Linked DNA regions of Martelella endophytica. The protein of the gene in region 1 binds, or shares a complex with, the protein of each later gene. Links are inferred from orthologs where the notes say so. Each region holds a gene or a part of one and is shown on either strand. Other genes may lie near its edges.

The links.
Region 2: the proteins of groL (region 1) and metK are in contact, whole or in part, in a cryo-EM structure (PDB 8P4O), measured with the Escherichia coli proteins. The link is inferred for Martelella endophytica from one-to-one orthologs.

What each region holds. Positions count from the first base shown.
Region 1 is NZ_CP010803.1:2,518,810-2,528,962, reverse strand. Bases 1-2,907 are described here. They hold groL (chaperonin GroEL), read left to right. Parts: upstream 1-582; coding sequence 583-2,232; downstream 2,233-2,907. Other genes in these bases: TM49_RS11495 (FUSC family protein), read right to left, coding at 2,450-2,907; groES (co-chaperone GroES), read left to right, coding at 219-515. Outside these bases: more of TM49_RS11495, read right to left, coding at 2,908-4,411; TM49_RS11490 (MarR family winged helix-turn-helix transcriptional regulator), read right to left, coding at 4,408-4,848; TM49_RS11485 (outer membrane protein), read left to right, coding at 5,136-5,834; TM49_RS11480 (YciE/YciF ferroxidase family protein), read right to left, coding at 5,906-6,403; TM49_RS11475 (glutathione S-transferase N-terminal domain-containing protein), read right to left, coding at 6,557-7,273; hisG (ATP phosphoribosyltransferase), read right to left, coding at 7,467-8,156; TM49_RS11465 (ATP phosphoribosyltransferase regulatory subunit), read right to left, coding at 8,153-9,280; TM49_RS11460 (VOC family protein), read right to left, coding at 9,351-9,713; hisS (histidine--tRNA ligase), read right to left, coding at 9,959-10,153.
Region 2 is NZ_CP010803.1:4,200,257-4,210,216, forward strand. The notes cover bases 6,134-9,006. They hold metK (methionine adenosyltransferase), read right to left. Parts: upstream 8,253-9,006; coding sequence 7,014-8,252; downstream 6,134-7,013. Other genes in these bases: TM49_RS19465 (BQ00720 family protein), read left to right, coding at 6,134-6,298; trmB (tRNA (guanine(46)-N(7))-methyltransferase TrmB), read right to left, coding at 6,302-7,003; TM49_RS19480 (helix-turn-helix domain-containing protein), read right to left, coding at 8,432-8,845. Also shown: tRNA pseudouridine(38-40) synthase TruA, read right to left, coding at 1-750; fmt (methionyl-tRNA formyltransferase), read right to left, coding at 750-1,688; def (peptide deformylase), read right to left, coding at 1,710-2,225; TM49_RS19445 (DNA recombination protein RmuC), read left to right, coding at 2,371-3,537; TM49_RS19450 (ribokinase), read left to right, coding at 3,620-4,519; TM49_RS19455 (nucleoside hydrolase), read right to left, coding at 4,516-5,457; TM49_RS19460 (Hsp20 family protein), read left to right, coding at 5,591-5,992; more of TM49_RS19465, read left to right, coding at 6,044-6,133; lnt (apolipoprotein N-acyltransferase), read right to left, coding at 9,083-9,960. UniProt on the Escherichia coli protein: Catalyzes the formation of S-adenosylmethionine (AdoMet) from methionine and ATP.

The DNA.
Region 1 (10,153 bases):
GAGCGCTCTTGGCGGAAGCCGACAGCAGACAGGAGAGCGACCTTTGCCCAACCTTGGCCGCAAAATTTTGAGATAAAATAGCCTCTGCTGCGCCTTGACAGCGCCATGCCCCCCACCTAAATCTCCGCCATTAGCACTCGCCAACGGAGAGTGCTAACACTCATCCGCGTTGGCGCCTCAGGTGCCCGCGACATGTCATTTGATCGAGGGAATAGACAATGGCAAGCATTTCTTTCCGCCCCCTGCACGACCGCGTCGTCGTTCGTCGCGTCGAGTCTGAAGCCAAGACCAAGGGTGGTATCATCATCCCCGACACCGCCAAGGAAAAGCCGCAGGAAGGCGAAATCGTCGCCGTCGGTTCCGGCGCCCGTGACGAAAGCGGCAAGGTTGTCGCGCTCGACGTCAAGGTCGGCGACCGCGTCCTGTTCGGCAAGTGGTCGGGCACTGAAGTCAAGCTCGACGGCGAAGACCTTCTGATCATGAAGGAAGCCGACATCATGGGTATCGTCGCCTAATCGACGCTTCCTGAAGCATTTAGCCGGGCTGATGCCCATCCACGTTTGAGAAACCAGGAGTTTTCAAATGGCTGCTAAAGAAGTCAAATTCGGCCGCACCGCGCGCGAAAAGATGCTCGACGGCGTCGACATCCTCGCCAATGCCGTGAAGGTCACCCTCGGCCCCAAGGGTCGTAACGTTGTTATCGAAAAGTCCTTCGGCGCTCCGCGCATCACCAAGGACGGTGTTTCGGTCGCCAAGGAAATCGAACTCGAAGACAAGTTCGAAAACATGGGCGCCCAGATGGTCCGCGAAGTTGCTTCGAAGACCAACGACACGGCCGGTGACGGCACCACCACCGCGACGGTTCTGGCTCAGGCCATCGTCAAGGAAGGTTCGAAGGCCGTTGCTGCCGGCATGAACCCGATGGACGTCAAGCGCGGTATCGACCTCGCTGTCGCCGAAGTTGCCAAGGAACTCGTTGCCAAGGCAAAGAAGATCAACACCTCTGCTGAAGTTGCCCAGGTTGGCACCATCTCCGCCAACGGCGAAAAGCAGATCGGTGAAGACATTGCCGAAGCCATGCAGAAGGTCGGCAATGAAGGCGTGATCACGGTTGAAGAAGCCAAGACCGCTGAAACCGAACTGGAAGTCGTTGAAGGCATGCAGTTCGACCGCGGCTACCTGTCGCCCTATTTCGTCACCAACTCCGAGAAGATGGTTGCCGATCTGGAAGACGCCTACATCCTGCTGCACGAAAAGAAGCTCTCCAACCTTCAGGCCATGCTGCCGGTTCTGGAAGCTGTCGTTCAGTCCAACAAGCCGCTCATCATCATTGCTGAAGACGTCGAAGGCGAAGCCCTTGCTACGCTCGTCGTCAACAAGCTGCGTGGCGGCCTGAAGATTGCTGCCGTCAAGGCTCCGGGCTTCGGCGATCGCCGCAAGGCCATGCTGGAAGACATCGCCATCCTGACGGGCGGCACTGTCATCTCCGAAGATCTCGGCATCAAGCTCGAAAATGTCACGCTCGACATGCTCGGCACGGCCAAGAAGGTCTCGATCACCAAGGAAAACACCACGATCGTCGACGGCGCCGGCCAGAAGGCCGACATCGAGGCACGTGTTGCCCAGATCAAGGCTCAGATCGAAGAAACCACCTCCGACTACGACCGCGAGAAGCTGCAGGAACGTCTTGCCAAGCTCGCCGGCGGCGTTGCCGTGATCCGCGTTGGCGGTTCCACGGAAGTCGAAGTGAAGGAAAAGAAGGACCGCGTCGATGACGCCCTGAACGCGACCCGCGCGGCCGTTCAGGAAGGTATCGTCCCCGGTGGCGGTGTTGCCCTTCTGCGTGCCTCCGCTGGTGTTACGGTCAAGGGCGAAAACGCCGACCAGGATGCCGGCATCGCCATCGTCCGTCGCGCTCTGCAGGCTCCGGCCCGCCAGATCGTCACGAACACCGGCGACGAAGCTTCGATCGTTGTTGGCAAGATCCTCGAAAAGAGCGACTTCAACTACGGCTGGAACGCTCAGACCGGTGAATATGGCGACATGATCGCCATGGGCATCGTCGACCCGGTCAAGGTTGTCCGCACCGCTCTGCAGGACGCAGCTTCGGTTGCCTCGCTGCTGATCACCACCGAAGCCATGATTGCCGAAGCTCCTAAGAAGGAATCGGCTGGCGGCATGCCCGACATGGGCGGCATGGGTGGAATGGGCGGCATGGGCGGCATGATGTAATCAGGCGAAAGCCTGATTACAGAATAGCACGCCCATCATGTCCAATGGTTTGGCGCGGCAAGCGCGCCATTCCTTCCGGTTCGGCGTCGCAAGCGCGCCGAACCGGCGGCATGATGTAATCAGGCGAAAGCCTGATTGCGGAGTGACCCCACGGTCCATCCGGAATTACGAAAGGGGCGGTCTTCGGACCGCCCCTTTTTGCTTCGCTTTGCAACGATCAGACAGCGCGGGCAAAGAAGGCCGCGTTGGCTGCGATTTCCTGGCCAACCGACAGCAGTCTACCGCCATTGCGGCCAGCGGTTTCGCTGAGCCGGGAGGACGCCAGACCGAAAATAGCGGCGGCGCGGCGCGGCTGTGCGTCGATCGTTGCGACTGAACGAAGTACGGCCTCTGCCGCCCGCCTCTGACGCGAAGGAAGATCTCCGGCGCGCATGACCTGCAGATCATGGATGACGTCGGCAAGGTTTATGACCGCAATCCCGACACGGGCGATCTGTTCGATGCTATTGCCACGCTTTTCATGCCAGCGAACAAGCCTCAGTATGCGATAGTAGAGGCGCGCGCGGATGACCTCGACGTTCTGACCGGCGCCAGGACTTGCCGCCATTTCCCGCAGCATTCCGACAATGGCCCTTTCAAGCATCTCGGCTCGCCGTGCCGCGTCTGTCGGATAGATCAGGCGGTACATGAGGAGCGCAAGAACCGGCGCCGCCGCCACAGAGATTGCCCCGACAACCGACATTTCGAGCGTACCGGTCAAAGGCAATGCGGGTGACGACAGCAGCAGAAGGACCATGTTGTAGTCAAAGGCGAACTTGACTGTGCGCCTGTGCCCCATGAGGAAAGCACCGACAAGGATGAACGGAAACAGCATCAGGATCAGTTGCAATTCGCTCGTCGCATGCGGCCAGAAAACCCAGCGGCAAATGACCGCCACCGCCGCGCCGGATGCCTGCCCGACGAATACGAAGGGCATGAAGCTTGCGGGGTTCTCGAAAGTCGAGAACATCGACACCATGATCGAAAGACCAAGCAGCATGTAGGGGCCGCTGGAAATGCCGGTAACCGCCCACAGAATTCCGATGGCAAGCAGCGCCGTGAAGGCCCGGATTCCGGCCTGGCGCGCGCCGACAAAATCATGATGAAGCATCACCGGAACGCCCGTTCGGGCAAAGCCCCTGCCCTCGTCCTGGCCCGGCAGATAGCGCCGCAATGCAGCCCGAAGGTCGCCCAGAATATGCTCGAGCGGCGCCGGCATACCGGGGTCGGCTGACGCCGAGCAGACGTCGACGGCATGATCGAGATGCATCAGCATTTCCCGATGCGGCGCGTTTGCATTCGCCGCCTGCGCAGCCTTTTCCAGCGCATCCGCAACCTCCGGCGGCCAGGAGCGGACCGGCCCGTCGGTGAGCCACAGGATCGCCGCCAGTTCGGCCAGGAGAACCCCTCGTGCCGACTTGACGAAGCGTCTGGATTTGAGCGAGCCCGCGCCGTGGGGATCAAGCTTGTCATCAAGCTCGGCGATTTCAGAAAGAAGCCGCGCCCTGGAGTGCCCGCTTGCGGAGCGCTCGCCGCGCAGCGTGTTGGCCACCTCCTGAAGAACTCGCCCCGTCAGAAGCCGAACGCCCTGGGTCACCTCGCTCTCGTCGCCAGCCGATGCGAGAAGCCAGCTGACGACGATCGACACGATAACGCCCGTCAGGATCGTCGCCATACGGTCGAGACCAAGCCCGACGACATGATCGGGATGCGAACTGTCCAGCAGAACCACCATAGCGGCGGAATAGCCGGCGACGATCGTTCCGTAGGAGACATAGCCACGCTGCAGGTTTCCGATCGCGGCACAAAGGCCAACCCAAACGGCAAGGCCGGCGGCAATCACATAGGGGTTGCCCCCTGAAGTCATCATCAGCACCATGCCGGCCACAGCGCCGGCGATGGTGCCCGCGATGCGGAAAAACCCCTTTTCCAGCAGCTGGCCGCGTGTCGGCTGCGATGCAGCCCAGACCGTCATGCCGGCCCATTGCGGGTGATCAAGGCCCATGAGCCAGGCAATGAGGACCGCCAGACAGGCACCAATGGCAGTGCGAAGCGCAAAGATGGAGCGCGCGCGGTCCAGCCCGATACGCTCGCCCCAGCTTGCGAACCGGGCACTCGGTTTCAATGTTTTTGTCGTCATTTCTTCAGTTTCGCATCGATCTTCGCAAAGGCCGCGAGCACGGCTCTGATCTCATCCTCCGAAAGGTCGCTCAGAAGCTCCCCTTCCGCAGCGTGCAGAACACGCCGTATCGTCTCCACCGAGGTCCGTCCCTTGTCCGTCAGGCGGATGCGTTTGGCACGGCGGTCACGCGTATCGGCCACACGCACGATCTGACCGTCGGCTTCAAGCAGGTCCAGCAGCCGGACGATGCTCGACGTATCGAGCCCCGCCCGGCCTGCCAGTTCCTTCTGGCTGACATCGTCGCCGAAACGCCAGAGATAGAAGAGCGGAGTCCAGGTTGCATCGGAGAAGCCGATTGCAGCGAGCTCATCGTTGATGGCCTGTCGCCAGTGCCGTGCGAGCTGTACAAACTGAGCGCCGAATTGAAAGCGAGAAGAAATAGCAGGATCTGTCATGTCGCTCTCATTTCATAAAAATAGATTTTATACAAATTATTTTTATGACATCTAAATTACGGCTAGTCATGGGTCGTCGACCGCCCGAAAGCTCCAGTCTCCACCTGACAACCAAACACGTCGGTGGGTTGCGTCGTCTAATTGACACGCGTCAAGGCGGCATAAAGGTGATATTTTTGCCACTTCGCCCTTGGCGCGGAAGGGGAAGGCTGCAGCAGAGAACGCTTTCTTGTCGATTTACCAGAATTGACCTGCTCTTTTTGTGAGCTCAATTCAGGGGATGTGAGATGAAATCAGTTTTTGCGGCGGTCGGCATTGCAGCCGGGCTCGCCTCCGCAGCCTGCGCGGCCGATCTGACCGCGCAGGCGCCTGTTGTGACGCCGCCGTTGCCGCAGCCAGCGTTGACGTGGACCGGGGCCTATATCGGTTTCGAAGGCGGCTATGGCTGGACGGCCGGCGACATTCCGGAGACGCTTTTCGACAAGACTTCGGGGGAAGTCGCAAGCGGTGGTGGCGCGGCCATTTTCGGCGGCTACGACTACCAGTTCGACAACAATCTTGTCGTCGGCCTTGAGGGCTCCTACGGCTACGACTGGAACGAACACGACTACACCGTCGTTTCCGTCTATCCCTTCCTCAACGGCCAGACGGTGACGTTTGAAACCGAGTGGCAGGCAACCATCGGGGGACGGCTCGGCTATGCCTTCAGGAAGGCGCTCGTCTATGCGACCGGAGGCTATGCCGCGACCAATATTCACGGCACATTCTCGCTCACCGGCCGATCCTATGACGAGGTGATGAATGGCTGGACGATCGGCGCCGGTATCGACTACGCGGTCAACGAGCACGTCTTCGCCCGCCTGCAGGCGACCTACGCCGACTACGGAACCACCGATCTCATCAGCGAGGCGACCGGCCTTGCCGGCCTGCCGGATTCGAAACTGAGCCAGGCCCATGTGATGGCCGGTATCGGCTTCCGCTTCTAGATTTATCGCAAAACGACATGAGAAAGGCGGCCGAAGCCGCCTTTCCTGCCACCGGTCCGCCGCATATCTTTTCAGGCAGCCTGCGCCTCCAGGTTGATCGCCTTTTCGGCGAGCTTGGAAAGCTCGAGGTCAGCGTTCGATTCCTGTTCGTAGGTCTCCTCCAGAAGCTTCGCGATGGCATCGCGCTTCATCAGCTTCGCCCACGCAAGCAGCGTTCCGTAACGGGCCATCTCGTAGTGCTCGACGGCCTGGGCGGAAGAGATCAGCCCGGCATCGAGTGCAGGCGTGCCATCAAACTCCTCGATGATCTCCTCGCCTTCCGCGATGATGCCCTGGATGGCCTCGCACGTCTTGCCGCGGGCGGACTTGCCCAGAAGCTCGAACACTTCCTGCAGCCGCTCGATCTGCCCTTCCGTCTCTTCCTTGTGGTTGCGGAAGGCGACGGCGAGATCCTCCGACTGTGCCGCCCGCGCCATCTTCGGCAGCGCCTTCAAGATCTGGCGTTCGGCGAAATAGATGTCTTTCAGTGTATCCAGAAATAGGTCGTCCAGCGTTTTCTGCTTGGCCATTGGGGTCTCTCCTCGTTTTGCAGGGGTCGCAATCTCCACGACCAGCCAGAAACGCTTGGACGGACGAGGCTGTTCCCTCATGAAGAGCAGGGCACGCAAAAGAAAAAGGCGCGGTCTGTTGAACCGCGCCTTCCTTGGAATCTTTGCGAAGTCCTATGCCGTCGCCGGGACCGTGAAGCCCTTGACGCTCGCAGGCCGATCCGAGCAGCGCTCGACCCAGGCGGAAACACACGGGAAATCGGTGAGGCGTAGGGTTTCAGCCGCATCATAATGCACGCTGAGGCCGCGCACCCAGGGGAAGATCGCGATATCGGCGATGCTGTAATCGCCCGGCTCGTCGCCCATGATGAACTTGCGGTCGCGCAGCCGTCCCTCGAGCACACCGAGGAGACGACGGCTTTCGTTGGTGTAGCGCTCGACCGGATAGGGATTGTTGGCAACCTTGTCGGCCGCAAACTTGTAGAAATGCCCGAACTGGCCGAACATCGGCCCGATGCCGCCCATCTGGAACATCACCCACTGGATGGTCTCGTAGCGGCCGACCGGATCGTTCGGGATGAGCTTACCCGCCTTTTCGGCGAGATAGAGCAGGATGGCGCCACTCTCAAACAGCCCGATCGGAGCGTTGTCGGGGCCGTCCGGATCGATGATCGCCGGGATCTTGTTGTTCGGATTGAGCGACAGGAACTCGGGCGTCATCTGCTCGTCACGCGCAAAGGCTACGAGGTGAGCCTCATAGGGTAGACCGAGCTCTTCAAGGGCGATCGAAACCTTCACACCGTTCGGCGTCGGCAGTGAATAGAGCTGGATGACGTCGGGATTCTTCGCTGGCCAGCGCTGAGTAATCGGAAAATCGGACAGGCGGGACATTGACGCTCCTGCTGAAATGCGAGTTGAAAAGATAGGGGCCAGATGTGATGCGGAAGAGCTTTCCGCAAGATCACACTTGCCTTTTTTGTGGCTAAAAAGTGTCTCGCCGACAAAAAAGATGACGATTCCGCTTAATCGTCACCTTTCTGCACTGAAAACCTGCGTTTTCGAGACAAGAATCTGTTACCGGGTCTCAGCCGCGCATCGCCGCGATGATTTCCGCCGTCACCGGATCGCTCTCGTGCTCGGCTTTGCGCGCCCGGACGAAGCAGGCTTCCGACTTGAGAATCACACCGTCGGAAAGGATCTTCAGGTGGTTGGCCTTCAGCGTCGAGCCGGTGGAGGTGATATCGACGATGATATCGGCCTGCCCGGCCATCGGCGCGCCCTCTGTGGCGCCCAGGCTTTCGACGATGCGATAGAGCTGGATGCCGTGCTTTGCGGTGAAGAACTGCTGCGTCAGCCGCCAGAATTTGGTCGCGATCGCCAGCCGGCGGCCATGACGGCTGCGGAATTCTGAGGCGACGTCGTTGAGATCGGCCATGGTGTCGACATCGAGCCAGATCTCCGGCACGGCAACGACGACATCGGCCTGGCCGAAGCCGAGGCGGCTGATGAATTCGACCCGGGCGTCGGCATTGGCCACGTTCTCGCGCACCACGTCCTCGCCGGTGACGCCGAAATCGACGGCGCCGCGGCCGACCTCGCGCGAAATCTCCGACGCTGAAAGGAAGGCAACCTCGATATCCTCGCGGCCTTCGACATGGCCGCGATAGGAGCGGTCGTTACCATTGGTGACGACCTTCAGGCCGGCCCTGGCGAGCGCGGCCTCCGCACCTTCCTTGATGCGGCCCTTGGAGGGTAGAGCAATGGTGACAGTCATGGGGTTTCTCCGGCGCGTTCGATCCGGTCGAGCCAGAGCGAGAATCCGACGGCGGGGATGTGGCCTTCGGCGCCCAGCAGCGTCAGCAGCCGGTCGTAACGCCCGCCGCCGGCAAGAAGCGCGGCCCGCGGCCCCTTTTCGGCGATCTCGAAGACGAGGCCGGTGTAATAGTCAAGCGGACGGCCGAAGGCGGCGCGATAGGTGATGGCCGCGATATCCGTGCCCGTTGCCTCAAGCGCTTCAATGCGGCGGGCAAACACGGCGATCGCGCCGGCAATGTCGAGTTCGAATTTTTCGGCGAAGGCGCCCAGCGCGTCGCGCGCTTCGGACAGCGGCACCTCCAGCGCCAGAAAGGCACGCAGCGCGGAAAGCGCATCGGCATCGAGGCTGGTGACGGAGAGCGCGAGCTTCTCCTTCAGCCGGCGGGCGATTTCGTCGGGGCTGCGGCTGGCATTGGTGGAATAGCCGGTGGCATCCATCGTCGCGGCGATATGGCCGACGAGACCGGCCTCATCACCATCGGCGAGATAGGCGGCAACGCGGCGGTCAAGCCCGGCGACGGGCTGCGGTCGGGCCAGCGTCTCCATAAGCGCGGAAAGCCGCGCGTGATTGCCGAAGGCCTGGATCAGCCGCTTCTGCCAGCCGCCCGGCAGGCCGAGCGCACCGACCACGGCCTCGAAGATCGACTGATCGCCGAGCGTCACGGCGAATTCGGTATCCGGCAGGCATTCGACGAGTATGCTTGCGGCATCGGCAATCGCGCGGGCATCGGCGGCGGCGAAGTCAACCGCGCCCAGATCCTCGATGCCGGCCTGGAAGAACTCCGCAGCGCCATCATCACGCGCCTGGCGAAACACCATGCCGCAATAGGCATAGCGCTGCGGCGTGCCGGCGTTTTCGGCGATATGGTGGCGACAGACGGGAATGGTGAATTCCGGGCGCAGACACAGGCTCTCGCCGGTCTCGCTCTCGGTCATGAAAATGCGGCGGCGCAGTGCCTCGCCGGTCATATCGAGGAACGGTGCGGCAGGCTGGATCACCGGCGTATCGGTCAGAACCGTATCGCGTGCCGCAAAGGCCTCAAGGATGGCGCCGGCGCAATCCGGCTCTTTTGTGGACGGCATGGGTGGTCTCTACTGTTTGCCGCATCCGATGACCATCCTTTGCGGCAAAAGTCAACGATTGCGGCAGGCTTCAGCCCAAAACCTGCATCAGTTCGATGCGGTTGCCGAAGGGATCATGGATATAGCTGCGCAGAAACCCATCAAGCGGCTCGTCCGCCTTGACCTCGTAACCGGCCTGTTCCACCGCCGCTGCAACGGCCGCGACATCGTCCACCAGAAACGCCGGATGCGCCTTGCGGGCAGGCCTGAAATCCGGCTCGACACCGAAATGGACGCGCAGCTCGCCGGCTTCGAACCAGCACCCGCCCCGCGCTTTCAGATTGTCAGGCTTCTCCACCTCGGCGAGTCCGAGCACCCCGGCATAAAACGCCCGCGCCGCATCCTCGCCGCCTTTCGGCATGGCAAGCTGGATATGATGGATGGATTTGAGCATGATGGCCTCCGGAAAAGAGGATGAAGCATAGCCTGATGGCAGACAACCCGCTTTTCGAGGGACCAAACAGCTCCACCAAACAATCTCCCCCCTTGAGGGGGAGATGCCCCGACAGGGGCAGAGAGGGGTGCAGCGCAAACCGCATGTCCTGAGTTGGCGGAGAAGGTTCACCCCTCTCTGTCGCGTTCGCGACATCTCTCCCTCAAGGGGAGAGATTGGGGGCATGGGCGGCCCTGTCGCCAGACTTACCGACGCCGGTCTTCGGCCTGCGCTTCCAGCATGGCGCGGACCTTTTCGACCAGTTCCGCTTCCGGCACGGTTTCCTGCGCCACACGGGCCTCGCGCCATTCGGCGTTGTCCTCGATCTCGCCGGATAGCCGCTTGCCCTCGATCAGATCCTTGATCTGGACGACGCCCGCGGCGCGTTCGTCGCCGCCCTG
Region 2 (9,960 bases), 1.7 Mb from region 1 along the record:
GTCGCCGGGATAATCGACTTTCATGAAGTAGAGCCCTTCCGGCGGCGCCACGGGGCCGCAGGCGCTGCGGTCTCGCGCTTCGAGCGCCGCCGTGACGTCATCCGCCGACATCTTGCCCTCACCCGCAAGCTTCAGCGTACCGGCGAAGGAGCGGATCTGATTGTGCAGGAAACTCTGCGCCGAAGCGCGGATCTCGATGAAATCGCCGTCTCGCGTCACATCGAGCCTATCGAGCGTGCGCACCGGCGATTTCGCCTGACACTGGACGGAGCGAAACGTCGTGAAGTCGTGATGGCCGACGAGCCGCTGGGCTGCTTCATGCATGGCTTCGTGATCAAGCGGCTTCGGAACCCACCAGACACGCTTGCGCAGGAGCGCGGCATGGGCCCTGCGGTTCAGGATGCGATAGAGGTAATGCCGTTTCAGCGCCGAGAACCGGGCATCGAAATCATCGGCCACCACCGCGACGTCGACCACGGCGATCCGTTCCCTGGCGAGCCGCAGATGCGCATTCAGCGCATTCAGCAGCGTGAACGGCGTCCATTCGCGGGCAAGATCGAGGTGCACGACCTGACCTTCGGCATGGACGCCCGAATCGGTTCGTCCCGCGCCCTTGATCGTCACTTTCTCGCCGGCAATGCGAAAGGCGGCGGCTTCCAGCCCGCCCTGCACCGAACGGCCATTGTCCTGCCGCTGCCAGCCGACATAATCCGTGCCGTCATATTCGACCGTCATCCGGTAGCGTGGCATCAGACAAGCACCGTGCCTGCGGGAAGCGGCGTGCCGCGCAGGAAATCGTCGGCGTCGAGCGCCTTGCCGCCGGCCTTCTGCAGCTTCAGGAGCCGCACGGCGCCACTTGCGCAGGCGATCGTCACACCGGGGCCTTCAAGCACCGTTCCTGCCCGCCCCTCGCCTTCGCCGAGCGCGCTTTCCAGCACCTTGACCCGATCCAGCCCGCGGCCGGTCGGCACCTCGGTCCAGGCACCCGGAAAGGGCGCAAGGCCGCGTATGTGGTTGTGAACCTCTTTGGCGGGGCGGCTGAAATCGATCCGGGTCTCGGACTTCTCGATCTTCTTCGCGTAGGTCACGCCCTCTTCCGCCTGGGGCGTCAGGGGCAGGTCGCCGGCCTCAAGCCGCACCATAGCCTCGGCCATCAGCCTCGCGCCGACATGCATCATCCGATCATGCAGTTCGCCGGCGGTCATGTTCTCGCCGATCGCGACCCGTTCAGAGAGCGCCACGGGGCCGGTATCGAGGCCCTTTTCCATGCGCATCACCATCATGCCGGTTTCAGCATCGCCTGCCATGATCGCGCGCTGCAGTGGCGCCGCACCGCGCCAGCGCGGCAGCAGCGAGGCATGGCCATTATAGGCACCAAGACGGGCGCCGGTGAGGATTGCCTCCGGCAGAAGCAGGCCGTAGGCGACGACGACCGCGACATCCGCGTCGAGCACGCGGAAGGTCGCACGGTCTTCCTCCTCGCGGAAATTGAGTGGCGTGCGGACCGGGATGCCAAGCAGTTCTGCGGCCTGATGGACCGGCGACTTGACCTCTTCAAGCCCGCGCCGACCGGCAGCGCGCGGCGGCTGGGTATAGACCGCCGCAATTTCGTGACCGGCTTCCGCCAGCGCCCTCAGCGTCGGAACCGAAAACGCCGGCGTTCCCATGAAAATGATCCTGAGCGCCATGTTCCGTCCTTTCGCGGCCGGTCAAAGCTTGTGCTTTGCGACCTTGCTGAATTTCTTGATCACCCGCTCGCGCTTCAGCCGCGACAAGTAATCGATGAACAGGGCGCCATCGAGATGGTCGATCTCGTGCTGAAGGCAGGTGGCGAGCAGGCCATCGGCCTCGATTTCCTGCTGCTTTCCGGCAAGATCGGTGTAGCTGACGCGCACCGAAGCGGGTCGCTCGACCTCGGCATAGAATTCCGGGATCGACAGGCACCCTTCCTCGTAGACCGAGCGCTCGTCCGAGGAGGTCAGGATGGTGGGATTGATCACCACCAGAGGATCTTTCTCCTCGTCCTCCTTGTTGGAAACGTCGATCACCAGCATCCGGCGCGGTATGCCGACCTGGATCGCGGCAAGGCCGATGCCCGGAGCCTCGTACATGGTCTCCAGCATATCGTCGGCAAGTTTCTTCAGGTCGGCGTCAACGCGCTCGACGGGGGCGGAAACCTTGCGCAGCAAGGGGTCCGGCAAAATGATGAGTGGCATGGTCGTCATGGGCCTCAAATAGCGCAAACTTGTCGCCACGCAAATGGTTTCGTCGTTTTGCACGGTGGACTGAACGGGAAAGTTTTACGTGTTCACGTTTTGATCTTTTCTTTCGGTGAGCATCTGCTAGGCTGGCCACATGTGAGGGAATGCCATGAACAGCCTGTCCGAGTTGATCCTGACTGCCGATCCCATGGTCGTCGCGCTCGTTGCCTGCGTGCTCGTGCTGCTCGGGGTGCTCGCCTTCGCGCTCAGGCGCGGCGGGGGAAAGCGGGAGGATGTGCTCACCGATCAGCTGCAGAACCTCGTGCAGGCGCAGAGCGAGATGCAGGGGCGGATGGCGACCATGGCCGAACTCTTCGGCAGCCGCCAGTCGGAGCTCAATGCCGCGCTCGGCTCCAGGCTCGACGGCCTCAGCCAGCGCATTGGCTCGACGCTGCACCAGCAGCACCAGACCACGCATGAAAACCTCCGGCGACTGCAGGAGCGGCTCGCCGTCATCGATGCCGCGCAGAACAACATCCAGTCGCTGGCAAAGGACGTCGTCGGCCTTCAGGCGATCCTCTCCAACAAGCAGACCCGCGGCGCCTTCGGCCAGGGACGCATGGAGACGATCATTGCAGACGCCCTGCCCTCCGGCAGCTATCATTTTCAGGCGACGCTTGGAAACGGCACCCGCCCCGATTGCCTGATCGACATGCCGAACGGCGCCCCGCCGCTGGTCATCGATGCCAAGTTTCCGCTGGAAGCGTGGAATGCGCTGCGCGACAGCGCAAGCGACGAGGAGGCCCGCGCCGCAAAGCAGCGCTTCCGCCGCGATTTTGATACCCATATCCGCGACATCGCCGGCAAATACCTCATACCCGGTGAGACGCAGGACACCGCCTTCCTGTTCGTCCCCTCCGAATCGATCTTCGCCGACATTCACGAGCAACACGAGGCGATCATCCAGCGCGCGCACGCCCGCCGCGTCGTGATCGTCTCGCCGACCCTGCTGCTGCTCTCGATCCAGGTCGTGCAGGCGGTGATGAAGGATCAGCGCATGCGCGAGCAGGCCCATCTGATCCAGGGCGAAGTCGCGCATCTCATGGGCGACCTGACACGTCTGAACGAACGGGTGGAAAAGCTCGCCGGGCATTTCTCACAGGCCCGTCAGGACGTCGAGCAGATCCGCGTTTCGACAGGCAAGATCGCCCGGCGCGGCGAACGTATCGGCGCGCTTGAATTCGAGGTGAAGGAGCCCGCAGTGACGGAAGAGGAGCGGCCGCTGTCGCCTTCGGACCTCGGCCGCATGAAACTCAGGATCGTCGACGAGGACTGATTGTCATCATCGCCCGCCTCCCATAAAACATCCCGATCGGCCCTGAGCGCTGGCGGCGGGCCTATAAATTCGGGAGAACACCATGATCACGGTCTTCGGTTCCATCAACATGGACCTCATCGCCACGACGAAACGCCTGCCGGAACCGGGCGAGACCGTGACGGGGACATCCTTCGCGACCGCGCCGGGCGGCAAGGGCGCGAACCAGGCTCTCGCAGCGCGCCGGGCTGGCTCCCGCGTCGCAATGGCCGGCGCCGTCGGCACCGATGAATTCGCTGGGCCGGCAACGGCGCTTCTTGACGCTGCCGGCGTCGATCTCTCCGCGCTGAAGACAACCGATGGCCCGACGGGGACCGCCATGATCCTCGTCGGCGGCGATGGCGAGAACGTCATCGTCATCAATGCCGCCGCCAACGGCACGCTCGATGAAGCGGACGCCAGGGCCGCCGTCGACAGCATGGCGGCCGGCGATATCCTGATGCTGCAGCTCGAAATCCCTGCCCCCGCCATTCGCACAGCACTCGAGGCCGCGCGGGCGAAGGGTGTCAGAACCGTGCTCAACACCGCGCCGCTCACCGACGAAGCCGCCGAACTCAGCCTGCTCGCCGATATCGTGATTGCCAACGAGACGGAATTCGAGCGCCTCGTCGGTGCCAACGAACTCGGCGACGCGGGCCGTGCCGCGATGCTGAAGACCCGCCATGATGAGACCGGCCAGACGATGGTCATCACGCTCGGTGGCGATGGCGTCATCGCCGTGCACGAAGGCGCCTTCCACAAGATCGACAGCCTGAAGATCGAGCCCATCGACACGGTCGGCGCCGGCGACACCTTCTGCGGTTATCTGGCAAGCGGCCTCGACCGCGGCCTTGCCTTCGAGGAGGCGGCCCGCCAGGCGGCGGTGGCCGGCGCGCTTGCCTGCCTCAAGCCCGGCGCCCAGCCGTCCATTCCGGTGATCGCCGAGGTCGAGGCGAGACTTTAAAGTCTCGCCAGGCGCTCGGTCAGAAGCGCGAAGAAGCCGTCGGCATCGGCCTTGCCGATGACCATGGCGTTCTGCTTGCGCTCCGTCACACGCCACCAGTCGATCACGGTCTCGCCGAGCGTCAGCTCCGAGGCGGTCTCGATCTCGACATTGCACATCCGGCCGGAGAAAAGTTCTGGCCGGATGAGGTAGGCCGTCACCGAGGGATCATGCAGCGGGCCGCCATCGGAGCCGTATTTCTCGATATCGAAGCGCTCGTAGTAGCGCAGCATCGCCGCCATCGCCTGCGCCGCGGGCCGGCCGATCGCATCGATGCGCTCGACCCGCTCCTTGAGGCAGAGAAGCTGGTGGGTGACGTCGAGGGGCATCATCACGATCGGAATGCCAGCGCCGAAGACCGCCTTTGCCGCCTCCGGGTCGACATAGATGTTGAACTCGGCCGAGGGTGTGATGTTGCCGCCCTCGAAATAGCCCCCGCCCATCAGCACGATCTCCTGGACGCGCGCCACGATATCCGGCGCCTTCTCGAAGGCGGTCGCGAGATTGGTGAGCGGCCCCAGCGCGCAGAGCGTCACGGTCTTTTCCGGCTCGGTCCGCAAGGTTTCGATGAGGAAGTCGACGGCGTGCGCATCCTGCAGCGGCATGGTCGGCTCCGGCAGGTCGGGGCCATCGAGGCCGGTCTTGCCGTGAACATGTTCGGCGGTCACAAGGTCCCGATTCATCGGCTTGTCGCAGCCGGCAAAGACGCGGATGTCGGGGCGGCCGGCCAGTTCGCAGACGATGCGGGCGTTGCGCTTGGTCAGCGCCAGCGGCACATTGCCGGCCACCGCCGTGATGCCCAGCACCTCGATCTCTTCCGGGCTCGCCAGCGCCAGCAGGATGGCGGCGGCGTCGTCCTGTCCGGGGTCGGTGTCGATGATGATCTTGCGGGCGGCCATGCGTCTTCTCCTGTAGCGGGCACCAGTCTGGAATGTGAGCACTGCAGCCTGGACATTCACTTGTCAAGCAAGCCAGCCCTTGCGATCACGGCCATGACCGGCCATATGGAAAGGGCAAGCCCGGAGCCGAGCCATGCCGAGAATTGATCTGAGGATCGACCCGCATTACCTGGAAAATGCCGCGCGCGATGGCCTGAAGGGCGGAGCCGGCTATCCGCCTTTCGACGTCTGCTGGTTCCCGGATGAGCCGGATGGCGTTTTCCTGCGCATCACGCTCGCCGTTGCGGGCTTCGCCGAGGACGAACTCGACGTCGTGGCCGAAAACAGCGTACTTTTCGTCAGCGGCCTGCAGGAAGAGCGGGCCGAGGGCGAGTTTCTCTATCGCGGCATCGCCGGCCGGCAGTTTCGCCGCCAGTTCACCCTTGCCGACGGCATGGATGTCGTCGGCGCCAGCCTCGAACGCGGCCTTCTGGAAATCGATATCGCCCGCAGGCCGAAAGAGGTACGGAAAATTAATATTTCCGTTTCAGACTAGCCTTCAAAGACTGGCCGCGCCCGCGGCCGCCCAAGGTCAGGAAAGGCATCCATGAAAACCCCGAGCGCGAACTTCGCCCGTGAAGCCGAACAGCTAGCCGCCTTCGGCGCCGGCAACCTTGGCTATTTCCGCGCATTCGAGCGCGAGGAGGCCCTGAAGCGCTTCCCCGAGGCCGAGCTGAAATCCGCCGAGACGCTCTGGGCCCTGTTTGCCGCTGACGGCACGCTGCTGCTTCTGACCGAAAACCGCACCAGCATCTTCTTCAAGGCGATGGAAGACGAACTCACCACCGTCACGCTGCACTGAGACTTACGGCAATCGACGGAAGGTGAGATAGGCGCTGCCGCGCCCCTCGCGCCGGGCCTTCGCCTCGTAGCGCGTGCTGGGCCAGCCGGCAAACGGCGTCAGCCAGTCCTGCGCTTGCCGTGCCGTCCAGGCGAAGCCGCCATGGCTGCGGCAATGCAACAGCGTCCAGTTGACATAAGTATCGATGTCCGAGGCAAAGCAGAACAGCCCGCCCGGCTTCAGCACACGGTGGAAGCGGGCGAGATTGGCCTGAGAGACGAACCGCCGTTTCCAGTGTTTCCGCTTCGGCCAGGGGTCGGGATAAAGAAGATCGATCTGATCGAGCGAGCCATCGGGCAGCCAGTCGAGGATGTCGACAGCATCGTCATCGTAAAGCCGGAGATTGCCTGGCGGATCCACCTCGACCTCGCCCAGGAGCTTGGCCATCGAATTGACGAAGGGTTCGATGCCGATGAATCCGGTCGCGGGGTTTTCCCGCACCCGGTGCATCAGATGCTCGCCGCCACCGAAGCCGATCTCGAGGCGAAAATGTTCGACATCGGCGGCAAAAAGGGTGGCCAGCGCGGCTGGCCGAGGCGAAGCGGGATCGAGCGCAAGCCGAGGCAGCAACTCGGCGAGATTGCGCGCCTGCCGCTCGCGCAATGCCTTGCCTTTGCGCCTTCCGAAGAAAGCACGTCCCGTCTGGTTTCCGCTATCTGCGCTCACGAGCCTACCGTCAGTTCTTCAGCGCCTGCTTCAGCGGACGCACGAGGTCAAGCTTTTCCCAGGAGAACGAGCCGTCACGGCCAGCCTTGCGACCGAAATGGCCATAGGCGGAGGTCTTGGCGTAAATCGGCTTGTTGAGCGCCAGGTGGCGACGAATGCCGGAGGGCGAAAGGTCCATCACCTCGCGGATCGCCTTCTCGACGGCTTCCTCGGTGACCTTGCCGGTGCCGTGCAGATCGACATAGACGGCGAGCGGCTGCGAAACGCCGATGGCGTAGGCAAGCTGGATGGTGCACTTTTCGGCAAAGTTCGCGGCAACGACGTTCTTGGCGAGATAGCGCGCGGCATAGGCCGCGGAGCGATCGACCTTGGTCGTGTCCTTGCCGGAAAAGGCGCCGCCGCCATGGGGCGCTGCACCGCCATAGGTGTCGACGATGATCTTGCGGCCGGTAAGGCCGGCGTCGCCATCCGGCCCGCCGATCACGAACTTGCCCGTCGGGTTCACATACCAGACGCAATCATCGGCAATCGGCAGCTCGCCGAGAGCTTCGCGAACATAAGGTTCGACGACGCTGCGCACCTTCTTGGAATCCCAGCTCTCGTCGACATGCTGGGTCGAAAGCACGATGGAAACGACCTCGGATGCCTTGCCGTCCTTGTAACGCACGGTCACCTGGCTCTTGGCATCGGGGCCAAGCAGGGCAACCTCGCCCTCGCCGGCCTTGCGGGCCTCGGCCAGCGTCTGGAGAATGCGGTGGGCGTAATAGATCGGCGCCGGCATCAGCTCAGGTGTCTCGCGGCAGGCGAAACCGAACATGATGCCCTGATCGCCCGCGCCTTCGTCGCCCTGGCGATCGGATGCGTTATCAACGCCCTGCGCGATGTGGGCGGACTGGGCATGCAGAAGCACGTCGATGCGGGCCGTCTTCCAGTGGAAACCGTCCTGCTCGTAACCGATGTTGCGGATGGCGCGTCGGGCGGCAGATTTGAACCGCGACGGATTGACGATTTCCTTGCCGTTCTTGTCAAGCTTCATCAGGCTCGGCGGCAGGCGGACCTCACCGGCGATCACGACCCGGTTGGTGGTCGCCAGCGTCTCGCATGCGATGCGGACCGACCACGGGTCGACACCGGTCTTGACGGCCTCGCGATAGACGAGGTCGACGATTTCGTCGGAAATACGGTCACAGACCTTGTCGGGGTGGCCTTCGGAAACGGATTCGCTGGTAAACAGATAATTGCTGCGCATCGGGATTCCCCACATAGAAACTAGCCCGATTTGTTAGTCATTTCGCGGCGAGATGACAAGCGCACAACGATATAAATATACCTTTATGTCCAATCGCGAGGCATGCGGATGCGCGCAAGCAGAAGGCGGTTATGGCCGCCTTCCAGCGCTGCTAGGGACATTTTCTCGCAGACGGGTATCTATTCGGCTTCAGCAGCCAGCGTCTTGACGAGATCCACCAGCTTGCGGCGGACCTTGGGGTCGCCGATCTTCACGAAAGCACGGTTGAGCTGCAGCCCCTCGGAGGATGAGAGGAAATCGACCACATAGCTGGAGCTCGAAGCTTCGGCCATGCCCGTCGCGCTGCGGGCCTGATCGCCCGGCGCATCTTCAAAGAAGAACGAGACCGGTACGTTGAGGATCGTGGAGATGTTCTGAAGCCGGCTGGCGCCAACGCGGTTGGTGCCCTTCTCGTACTTCTGGATCTGCTGGAATGTGATACCCAGGCTTTCACCAAGTTTCTCCTGGCTCATGCCCAGCATGGTACGGCGCAACCTGATCCGACTCCCAACATGCACGTCGATGGGGTTCGGCTTCTTTTTATTTTCTATCATTTTTCTTCCTAACTTCGCTAGCCTGACAAGCGGCCGTGGCCGCCACCCAGTCAGATGGACATACAACCATCGGATTTCGGCGAGAAAAAGCCCTAGTTGAGTATCAGGCGTCGGTACTATGCAATTTTAGGGTAAACGGGTCAATTACGCGCCAATTATAAAACCTTTGGGTGAGTTATCTATCCCTAAAGCAAATTTTCTAGTCACGCGTATAAGACGAATAGCCTTTCGTATAGCCTATTTTGCAGCCTTTGGATGCAGAATGTGTACATCGAGAAATCCACGCGTGTCGAAAGGCAAACGATCTCTAACACGTCCATGAGCGTCTACAACCGCCGTGACCCCATTTTCACCGACGCGAATCAGTGGCTTGCCAGTCTCGATTGCGCGCAGCCGCGCCTGCATGAGGTGCTGGAACGGGCCGGGCGTGTAACCGAACCACGCATCATAGGTTACATTGAGCAGCGCCACGGCGTCGCCGGTGCCATCGGCCACCAGCCGCGGAAAGACAGCCTCGTAGCACACCAGCGGGAACAGGCTGGTGCCGTCCGGCAGAACCAGCATCTGGCGGTTGGCGGCCGGCACATAGCTTCCGGGCAGCCGGGTCAGGGCCGAAAGGCCGATGGAGCGGAAGAAGTCCTCGAAGGGCAGGTATTCGCCGAAAGGCACAAGGTGCGTCTTTCCGGCTATGGACACGGTCTCACCCTCGTCGTTGAGCACATAGACGGCGTTATGGAACTGCGGCCAGCCATCCGGCTTGCGGCCGGCAAACCGGGCCGCGCCGAGGATCAGCACCTGTCCGGGCTGCAGCATGCCGGAAATGGCGGTGCGTGCATCCGGACGCTCTTCCAGCAGGAAGGGGAGCGAGCTTTCCGGCCAGACGATCACGTCCGGCGGCGGCGTTCCGGGCGCCGGCGGTTCGGACGAGAGTGCCATGAGCGTTGCGAAAACCTTGCCCCGCCCCTCTTCCGTCGCCCAGTCCTGATCGTCGAAATCCGGCTGCACCAGCCGGAAATTCAGCACCGAACCGGCCGCCGGCTCCGGCTGCGACAGGCGGTGCCAGCCATAGCCAAGGCTTGAAACCACGATCACCATCGCGGCAGTGAGGCCTGCAA